One region of the Terrihabitans aquatilis genome, then DNA from elsewhere that is predicted to be linked to it. Evidence: predicted binding sites of a transcription regulator. Region 1 holds the regulator's gene; the other holds the start of a gene.
What was found. Region 1 encodes PhoB, which activates phosphate uptake and scavenging genes when phosphate is short. Its sites were predicted from a motif close to TGTCATNNANCTGTCAT; they were not measured.

Region 1 (3,975 bases):
CACTCGCCACCGAACGCGAGGTAACCATCGTCACGTCCATCCCGTCCGAGCCGTTGATGGCGGCGGGAGATCGCGATGAACTGATCCGGGTGGTAGAGAATCTCACCGAGAACGGCATCAAGTACGGCCAGGCCGGGAAGCGGATCGAGGTTGCCGTGTTTGGCACGACGATCGGCAACCGACAGGAAGCACAGTTCTGCGTGCGTGATTACGGACCCGGAATTGCGGCCGAGCATCTGCCCCGGCTCACCGAACGTTTCTATCGCATCGATGCCGGCCAGAGCCGTGACAAGGGGGGGACCGGGCTCGGCTTGGCGATCGTCAAGCACATCATGGCCCGGCATCGGGGACGTCTTCTGATCGAAAGTCCGGAAGGGGGAGGCGCCCGTTTTACGATTGCACTGGAAACATCTCCGGCGCGATCGAATATAAAGACGATGCGTCGACTCGGGAAAATGCTTGCGGAGGGGTAATCGCTCCGCATCTCGTGTCATGCAAGCGTCATTGACAGCTTCTAAGAGACCCTTGACTTATGAGCGGCGGCCCCATGACTGATCATACGGCAAAGCAATTCGACGAAGATCTGAAGTCCCTCGGCGAAATGGTAGCCGAGATGGGAGGATTGGCCGAGAAGCTCGTGAGCGACTCGATCAGCGCCCTCCTCGACCGGGACATCAGTCTTGCCCAGAACGTGATCTCGATCGACCGCACGGTTGATGCGCTTCAGCGTGAGGTCGAGGAAAAGGCGGTTTTGACGATCGCGAGGCGGCAGCCGATGGCTGTGGACCTCCGCGAGATCGTGGCCGCGCTTCGCGTCTCGAACGATCTTGAGCGCATCGGTGATCTCGCCAAGAATATCGCCAAGCGCGTGATCGCACTGGAAGGTCAGCTGCAGCCTCCGAAACTTGCGGGCGGCGTCGACCATATGAGCGAGTTGGTACTCGCACAGTTGAAGGACGTCCTCGACAGCTATGCGCGGCGTGATGCCGAGCGTGCGCTCGAAGTGTGGCGGCAGGACGGAGAGATCGACGCGATCTACACGTCCCTGTTCCGCGAGCTCCTCACCTACATGATGGAAGATCCGCGCAATATCGGCTTCTGCACGCATCTCCTGTTTTGCGCGAAGAACATCGAGCGCATCGGGGATCACGCAACCAACATAGCCGAGACCATCCATTATCTGGTCCTTGGCGAAGTCCTCACGGACGAGCGCCCGAAGGGCGACCTCACGAGCATGACCACCGTGTCTTACGCGGAAGGTGCGTAGCGTATGCCTGCGAGGGTTATGATTGTAGAGGATGAAGAGCCTCTAACGCTGCTGCTCCGCTACAATCTGGAAGCCGAAGGCTACGATGTGGAGAGCGTCGCCCGAGGCGACGAGGCGGAAACGCGCCTACGGGAGCGAGTGCCCGATCTCGTCCTTCTCGACTGGATGTTGCCGGGCCTGTCCGGCATCGAGCTCTGCCGCCGTTTGCGGGCGCGTCCCGAAACGGAATTGCTGCCGATCATCATGCTGACGGCGCGCGGCGAGGAGGCCGAGCGCGTGCGGGGGCTGGCAACCGGAGCCGACGATTATGTCGTCAAGCCATTTTCCGTGCCAGAACTGGTCGCTCGGGTCCGCAGCCTTCTTCGGCGTGTGAACCCTTCGCAGGTCGCCTCGCAGCTTAAGGCTGGCGATATTGAACTTGATCGTGACACGCGGCGGGTGCGCCGATCCGGACGGGAGATCGATCTCGGTCCGACGGAATTCCGCCTGCTCGAGTTTCTGATGCAGACACCAGGTCGTGTGTTCTCCCGCGAGCAATTGCTGGACGGTGTCTGGGGACACGACGTTTACATCGATGAGCGGACGGTAGACGTGCATGTCGGACGTCTTCGTAAGTCCATCAATCGTGGCCGCCGGCCAGACCCGATACGCACCGTCCGCGGGTCCGGTTATTCGTTCGACGAGACGTTCTCCCGACCGAATTGATCGCTGATCGAGAACTGAAATTCAGCGTGATCGTCAAAGAAAAAGCCGCGTTTCCGCGGCTTTTTCTTTTGGGCTTTGATGATCAGGCGGCCGTGCGGCGCCGACGATCGATGCTGGGCTGATACGCCAGCTGGGAGTGATAATTGCAATACGGGATTCCGGCGTCCGAGCGTGCTCCGCAGAAGCGGAAATCTTCCCGGCCGGGATCGCCGATCGGCCACCGGCACATGCTTTCGCGCAGGTCCATGATCGTCACGCGCTCGCAGCTGACCGCTTCCAGATGGGCGCGCGGTGCAACAGCCGGCAAGGGTTCGAGGTCGGGCGCGGCTACTGCCACCGGAGCAAGGGCCGTCGTTCCCTGCACCCGGTAAAGACCGGACGTCGTGGTCGATGGATGAGACGGCGCTCGTGGTTTGCGCGGGCGCTGAGGGGCGCTGGTAACCGTCTTCGCGCGTCCAGAAAGACCCAGGCGATGGACCTTGCCAATCACAGCATTGCGGGTGACACCGCCACCCAGCTCGGCCGCGATCTGGCTGGCGCTCAGTCCATCCGTCCAGAGCTTCTTGAGCAGCTCGACTCGCTCGTCCGTCCAATTCATTGCGGCACCCCTGTCGTGTGGTCGCAGCCAGAATCCATTTGCTCAGGCTCCCGGCCATTGGTCGGGAAACCGAAACACTGTCTCTAGTGGTTCGATTGAAGTTCTGCGCACGAGATGTCGTGCTTAACGAGATCTAAACTACAATATGCACGGACTCGGTCGCAAGAGTCCGAAAGGGGAACGTGCTGTTTTCCCCAGCTGTCGGGAAAACTCGGCATTCCAAACTCGAGTCTGGAGTCAAATCAACGCGCTAGAGCTCGGCTCCTGCGATTGACAGAGAGACTCCAGCCTTTAAAATTGTTTCAGATGAGGTGCCGCTCGGGCCTGGGCGGCGCCTTTCTATTTTTTGTCCTGCTTTTTCTTTGAGGGCGCCGTGACTGCGAACTCTTCGCTGCTGCCCGTTTTTGCTCGCCTCGAGCTCGCATTCGACCATGGTGAGGGGCCTTGGCTCGTTACTGGCAACGGCGAGCGTTATCTCGATTTCGGTGCCGGCATCGCAGTGAATGCGTTGGGGCATGCTCACCCGCATCTTGTCTCCACGCTCCAAGGACAGGCGGCGAAGCTTTGGCACACGTCGAACCTTTATCGCATTCCAGAAGGCGAACGGCTGGCGGCGCGCCTAGCCGAAGCAAGCTTCGCGGACGTGGTGTTCTTCGCGAATTCAGGCGCTGAGGCGAACGAGGCGGCTATCAAGATGGCCCGCAAGTTCCAGAGTGCAAACGACCATCCCGAGCGCTGGCAAGTCATCGCGTTCAATGGCGCCTTTCACGGACGGACCTTGGCGACGATCGCGGCCGGCGGCAATCAGAAGCATCTCGAAGGGTTCGGCCCTATCGTGCCGGGATTTCCCCACGTCGATGTGGGCGATGAAGCGGCTTTGCGCGCAGCGATCGGGCCAGAAACGGCGGCGATTATCATCGAGCCTGTGCAGGGCGAGAGCGGCATAAAAGCCGTGCCCGCTCCGTTCCTCCGTCTACTTCGCGAGATTTGCGACAAGCACGATCTGCTGCTTATCTTCGACGAAGTGCAGAGTGGCATGGGCCGGACAGGTCATTTGTTCGCCTATGAGATATCAGGCGTCACACCGGATATCATGAGCTTGGCCAAGGGGATTGGCGGCGGATTCCCGCTTGGGGCCTGCCTCGCTACACACCGCGCGGCCCAGGGAATGGTTGCGGGAGCCCATGGCAGCACGTTCGGCGGCAATCCGCTCGCCATGGCGGTTGGCAATGCCGTACTCGATGTGATGCTGGCGCCGGGCTTCCTCGATGGCGTGCAGCACAAGGGGCTTCTGCTGAAGCAGAAGCTCGCGGCGCTGGCCGATCGGCATCCCGCGCTCGTCGCCGAGATCCGTGGCGAGGGATTGATGATCGGCTTGCGCTGCCATCTGGCGCCGGGCGACGTG
Region 2 (3,975 bases), on a different contig from region 1:
GTCGGCCCCATCGCCGCCTCGGGCGCGGAATTCGTGGCGCTTGGCCGTTTCGTCTGGGAGGACCCGGATGGCCCGGCTTCCGCCATCCGCGCGGCGCAGAAGGCCGTGGTGGAATCCGGATCGCTGGCATGAAGCCCGTTTTTGCCGCTCTTCTTTTGCTGCCGCTGCTGGCCGCCCCCGCACTGGCCCAGCATCCCGCGCTTCCGCCCATTCCGGCAGAGGACATGCCCACGCTCCCCATCCCCGCACCCGGCCAGGCTTCGACACCGACGACGGGCGACGCCGCCTTCGCCGCCTATCAGCGTGGGGCCTATGTCACCGCCATGCAGGAAGCCGAGAAGCGCGTGCGCGAGGATCGCGACGCTGCGCCGGCGATGACGCTGATCGGCATGCTCCACGAAAACGGCCTCGGCACGAAGAAGGACACGGCCAAGGCTGCCGAATGGTATGGCAAGGGCGCCGAGCGCGGCGATTCCAACGCGATGGTCGCCCTCGCTTTGCTGAAACTGGAAGGCGACGGCACGCGGCAGGACCGCGACGGCGCGGCCGATCTGTTCGAGAAGGCCGCCGCCAAGGGCGATCCCGTGGCGCGCTACAATGTCGGCCTGCTCTATCTGCAGGGTCGCTCCCGCCCCTACGATCTCGCCCGCGCGGCTGCGAGTTTCCGGCAGGCGGCCGAGGCCGGCAATGCGGATGCGCAATACGCCTATGCCACCTTGCTGCGCGAAGGCCGCGGCGTGGCGCAGGACAGGGCCGCCGGCGCGCGCTTCCTCGGTCAGGCCGCCGCGCAAGGTCATCCGGATGCGGCGGTGGAATATGCCATCGCCGTCTTCAACGGCGACGGCATCGCGAAGGACGAGGAGCGGGCCGCGCTGATGTTCCTGCGCGCCGCGCTCGACGGCAACGTCATCGCCCAGACCCGGGTCGGCCGCATCTATGCGGCGGGCCGCGGCGTGGAGGTGGACCGCATCCGCGCCGGCGCGTGGTACCAGATCGCCAGATCGCGCGGTGCCTTCGACCCCTATCTCGACGATCTGCTGGGCGGGATGACGGAGGAGGAACTCGGCAAGGTGCGCGAGCAGGAGGCTGCCCTGCGCGGACAGAGTGCCCGCACCGCGAAAGCAGGCCTTGACGCACCGGCGGCGGGCAGGCAGTAGAAACCCCCTCCCCGCGTAATTCGCCAACCTCTGCCCGAAGGGTCAGTCATGCCCCGTTCCCCGCTGATGAATGTCATGGTCCAGGCCGTCTCGAAGGCCGGACGCGGCATGCGGCGCGATTTCGGCGAGGTCGAGCAATTGCAGGTCTCGATCAAGGGGCCATCCGATTTCGTCAGCATCGCCGACAAGCGCGCCGAGGATCTGCTGCGGCAGGAATTGTCGCGCGCGCGGCCGGATGTCGGCTTCCTGCTGGAGGAAGGCGGCGCGGTCGAGGGGCGTGACCCAGCGCAGCGTTTCATCATCGATCCAATCGACGGCACCACGAATTTCCTGCACGGCATTCCGCATTTCGCGATCTCGGTGGCGCTGGAGCGGCATGGATCGCTGGTCGCGGCGGTCGTCTACAATCCCATCGCCGACGAGATGTTCACCGCCGAGCGCGGCGCCGGCGCATTCCTCAACGATCGCCGGCTGCGCGTGTCGGGCCGCAAGAAGGTCGAGGATTGCATCGTCGCGACAGGCGTGCCGCATCGCGGCAAGGGCGATCACGAATTGTTCGGCCGTGAATTGCGCGCGGTGCAGGCACGCGTGTGTGGCATCCGCCGCGCGGGCGCGGCCTCGCTCGATCTCGCCTGGGTCGCGGCGGGGCGTCTCGACGGTTATTGGGAACGCGATCTGAAGGCGTGGGACGTGGCAGCCGGCCTTCTGCTGCTGCGCGAAGCCGGCGGTTACGCCTCCGACCTCGATGGCCGCGACGACATCCTCAACAAGGGACATCTCGCCTGCGGCAACGAGACCATACATCGCTGGCTGATCGACACGCTGAAGAGCGCCGCCGCCTGAAAGCTGCGGCCAGAAGCCGCGCCCGTCAGGCAATGAGGTCCGGGGTCAGCGTGTCTTCCAGATAGGAGATGCGGTCCTTCAGGACGAGCTTGCGCTTCTTCAGCCGCTGCAATTGAAGCCGGTCCGAATTTCCGATCCGCTCCAGAGCGGTGATGGCGGCATCGAGATCGCGGTGCTCTTCCTCCAGGCGCGCGAGCTCAGCGCGCAGGACGCCTTCTTCGTCTTCGTCCTGAACCATGTGTGGCTGCTGTTCCCGGATGGACCGGCGCGTTTCCAGTTCCGCCGGCGGATCAGACGATTATCGCCCCGCTGCATGTTTTCATCAAGCAGCGCGTTTGCCAAAGCATCGTCAAATTCTTGAGGTCGAATCGACACATCGCGACGCCGGTGTCATGCTGCTGTCGTGAACACACAGGAGGAGATGGAATGTCCGTATCTTCGCATCTGACATCGCTCGAATCGAAGCATGAGGCGCTCGAGCGTGAGATCGAAACCGAACTCTCTCACCCCAATGTGGACGATGTCCGTGTCCAGGAGCTCAAACGGCGCAAGCTCAAGATCAAGGATCAGATCACGCGCCTGAAACCGGGCGAGGAGCGTCCCACCCTTCACTGAATTTTTTGGGAGGAAGAGCGCTCAGCGCTCTTCCTCATCCTCGTCTTCCGATCCGCGCAGATTCTTCAGCTTCGCGAACACGGAATCGACATCGATCTCTTCTTCTTCCGGCTTGGGCGCGCGGCGCTCGAAATCTCCGAACGGCGAGGTCTCCGACGCCGTGGTGATCTCGGTGGGAAGCAGGGTCTCGCCCTCTTCCGCGACGTCAGGCCGGGCCGGCGCATATTTGGCCGAACGCGTCACTTCCAGATCGAGATCGAGCTGCGAGCACAGCCCCAGCGTGACGGGGTCCATCGGCGACAGCTGGGCCGTGTTCCAATGGGTCCGGTCGCGAATCGACTGGATCGTCGTCTTGGTGGTGCCGACGAGCCGCATGATCTGCGCCTCCTTCAGCTCCGGATGGTTCCGGATCAGCCACAGGATCGCATTGGGGCGGTCATGGCGGCGCGAGACCGGCGTATAGCGCGGGCCCTTGCGGCGCTTCACCTCGGGCAGTTTCACCTTGGATTCGAGCAGCTTCAGGCGATGGGCCGAATTCGCCTCGCCGCGCTCGACCTCGTCGCGCGTCAGCTGCCCGCCCGAGATCGGGTCGATCCCGCGAATGCCCTGCGCGGCGTCACCGTCGGCGATCGCCTTCACTTCCAGCTCGTGGAGGTGGCAGAAATCGGCGATCTGCCCAAAGGTCAGCGACGTGTTGTCCACGAGCCAGACGGCCGTGGCCTTCGGCATCAGCGGCGCATTCGCCATGGCAATATTCTCCTGTAGGCTCCGCCGTCTGGGCGAAGCGATGGTACATCGACGATGACCGGAATGGACGGAATATAAGTCTTCGTCACACGCGAAGCAATTTGGTTGACGCGGTTTCGGGTCGATTAGTCGGCGCCGCGCCATATTCTCTGCGCGTGGACTTTCGAAGCAGCATCAGGAGGAGCGCCATGAATACGGATTTCACCGACGAGCTTCCGGTTCCCCGTCCGGCCTTCGCGATCGGGATGCCCTTGTCGGATCTCTCGGTCGACGAGATCTCGGCCTGCATCGAGGCATTGCGCGCGGAGATCGAACGCCTGGACCAGGCGCGAACGCAGAAGGCCGCCCATCTCAGCGCGGCCGATCAATTGTTCGGTTCGCGCGGCTGATTTCGGTTAATACGCTGTTAACCATTCGGGGCGCCTAATCAGTCTGCTCCGAATGCTGGAGCCGAGCATGGATTGTTCAGTCTCCCTGTCAAACCTTCGAGCCGCCGGTCAGGCGGCTCATTTTCGTCGGGAGCTGTCCACAGGATGGCCGCTTCGTTTACCATTCGTTAAAATTGTACTTTTCATGTTCCGGCCCTCGGGCCAGTGTAGCCCGGCGTTCCGGG

Region 2: the regulator PhoB is predicted to act here: its motif matches at 2,389-2,405, upstream of ACQ6S1_RS05505 (YdcH family protein).

What each region holds. Positions count from the first base shown of each region.
Region 1 covers NZ_JBOCUO010000003.1:325,171-329,145, forward strand. The annotation lists gene ACQ6S1_RS12455 (ATP-binding protein) at 1-473, shown strand, start outside; gene phoU (phosphate signaling complex protein PhoU) at 548-1,267, shown strand; gene phoB (phosphate regulon transcriptional regulator PhoB) at 1,271-1,972, shown strand; gene ACQ6S1_RS12470 (GcrA family cell cycle regulator) at 2,055-2,570, opposite strand; gene ACQ6S1_RS12475 (aspartate aminotransferase family protein) at 2,944-3,975, shown strand, end outside.
Region 2 covers NZ_JBOCUO010000001.1:1,064,055-1,068,029, forward strand. The annotation lists gene ACQ6S1_RS05485 (thiamine phosphate synthase) at 1-132, shown strand, start outside; gene ACQ6S1_RS05490 (tetratricopeptide repeat protein) at 129-1,157, shown strand; gene ACQ6S1_RS05495 (inositol monophosphatase family protein) at 1,206-2,000, shown strand; gene ACQ6S1_RS05500 (YdcH family protein) at 2,026-2,238, opposite strand; gene ACQ6S1_RS05505 (YdcH family protein) at 2,427-2,615, shown strand; gene ACQ6S1_RS05510 (DUF1013 domain-containing protein) at 2,637-3,362, opposite strand; gene ACQ6S1_RS05515 (DUF1192 domain-containing protein) at 3,551-3,751, shown strand.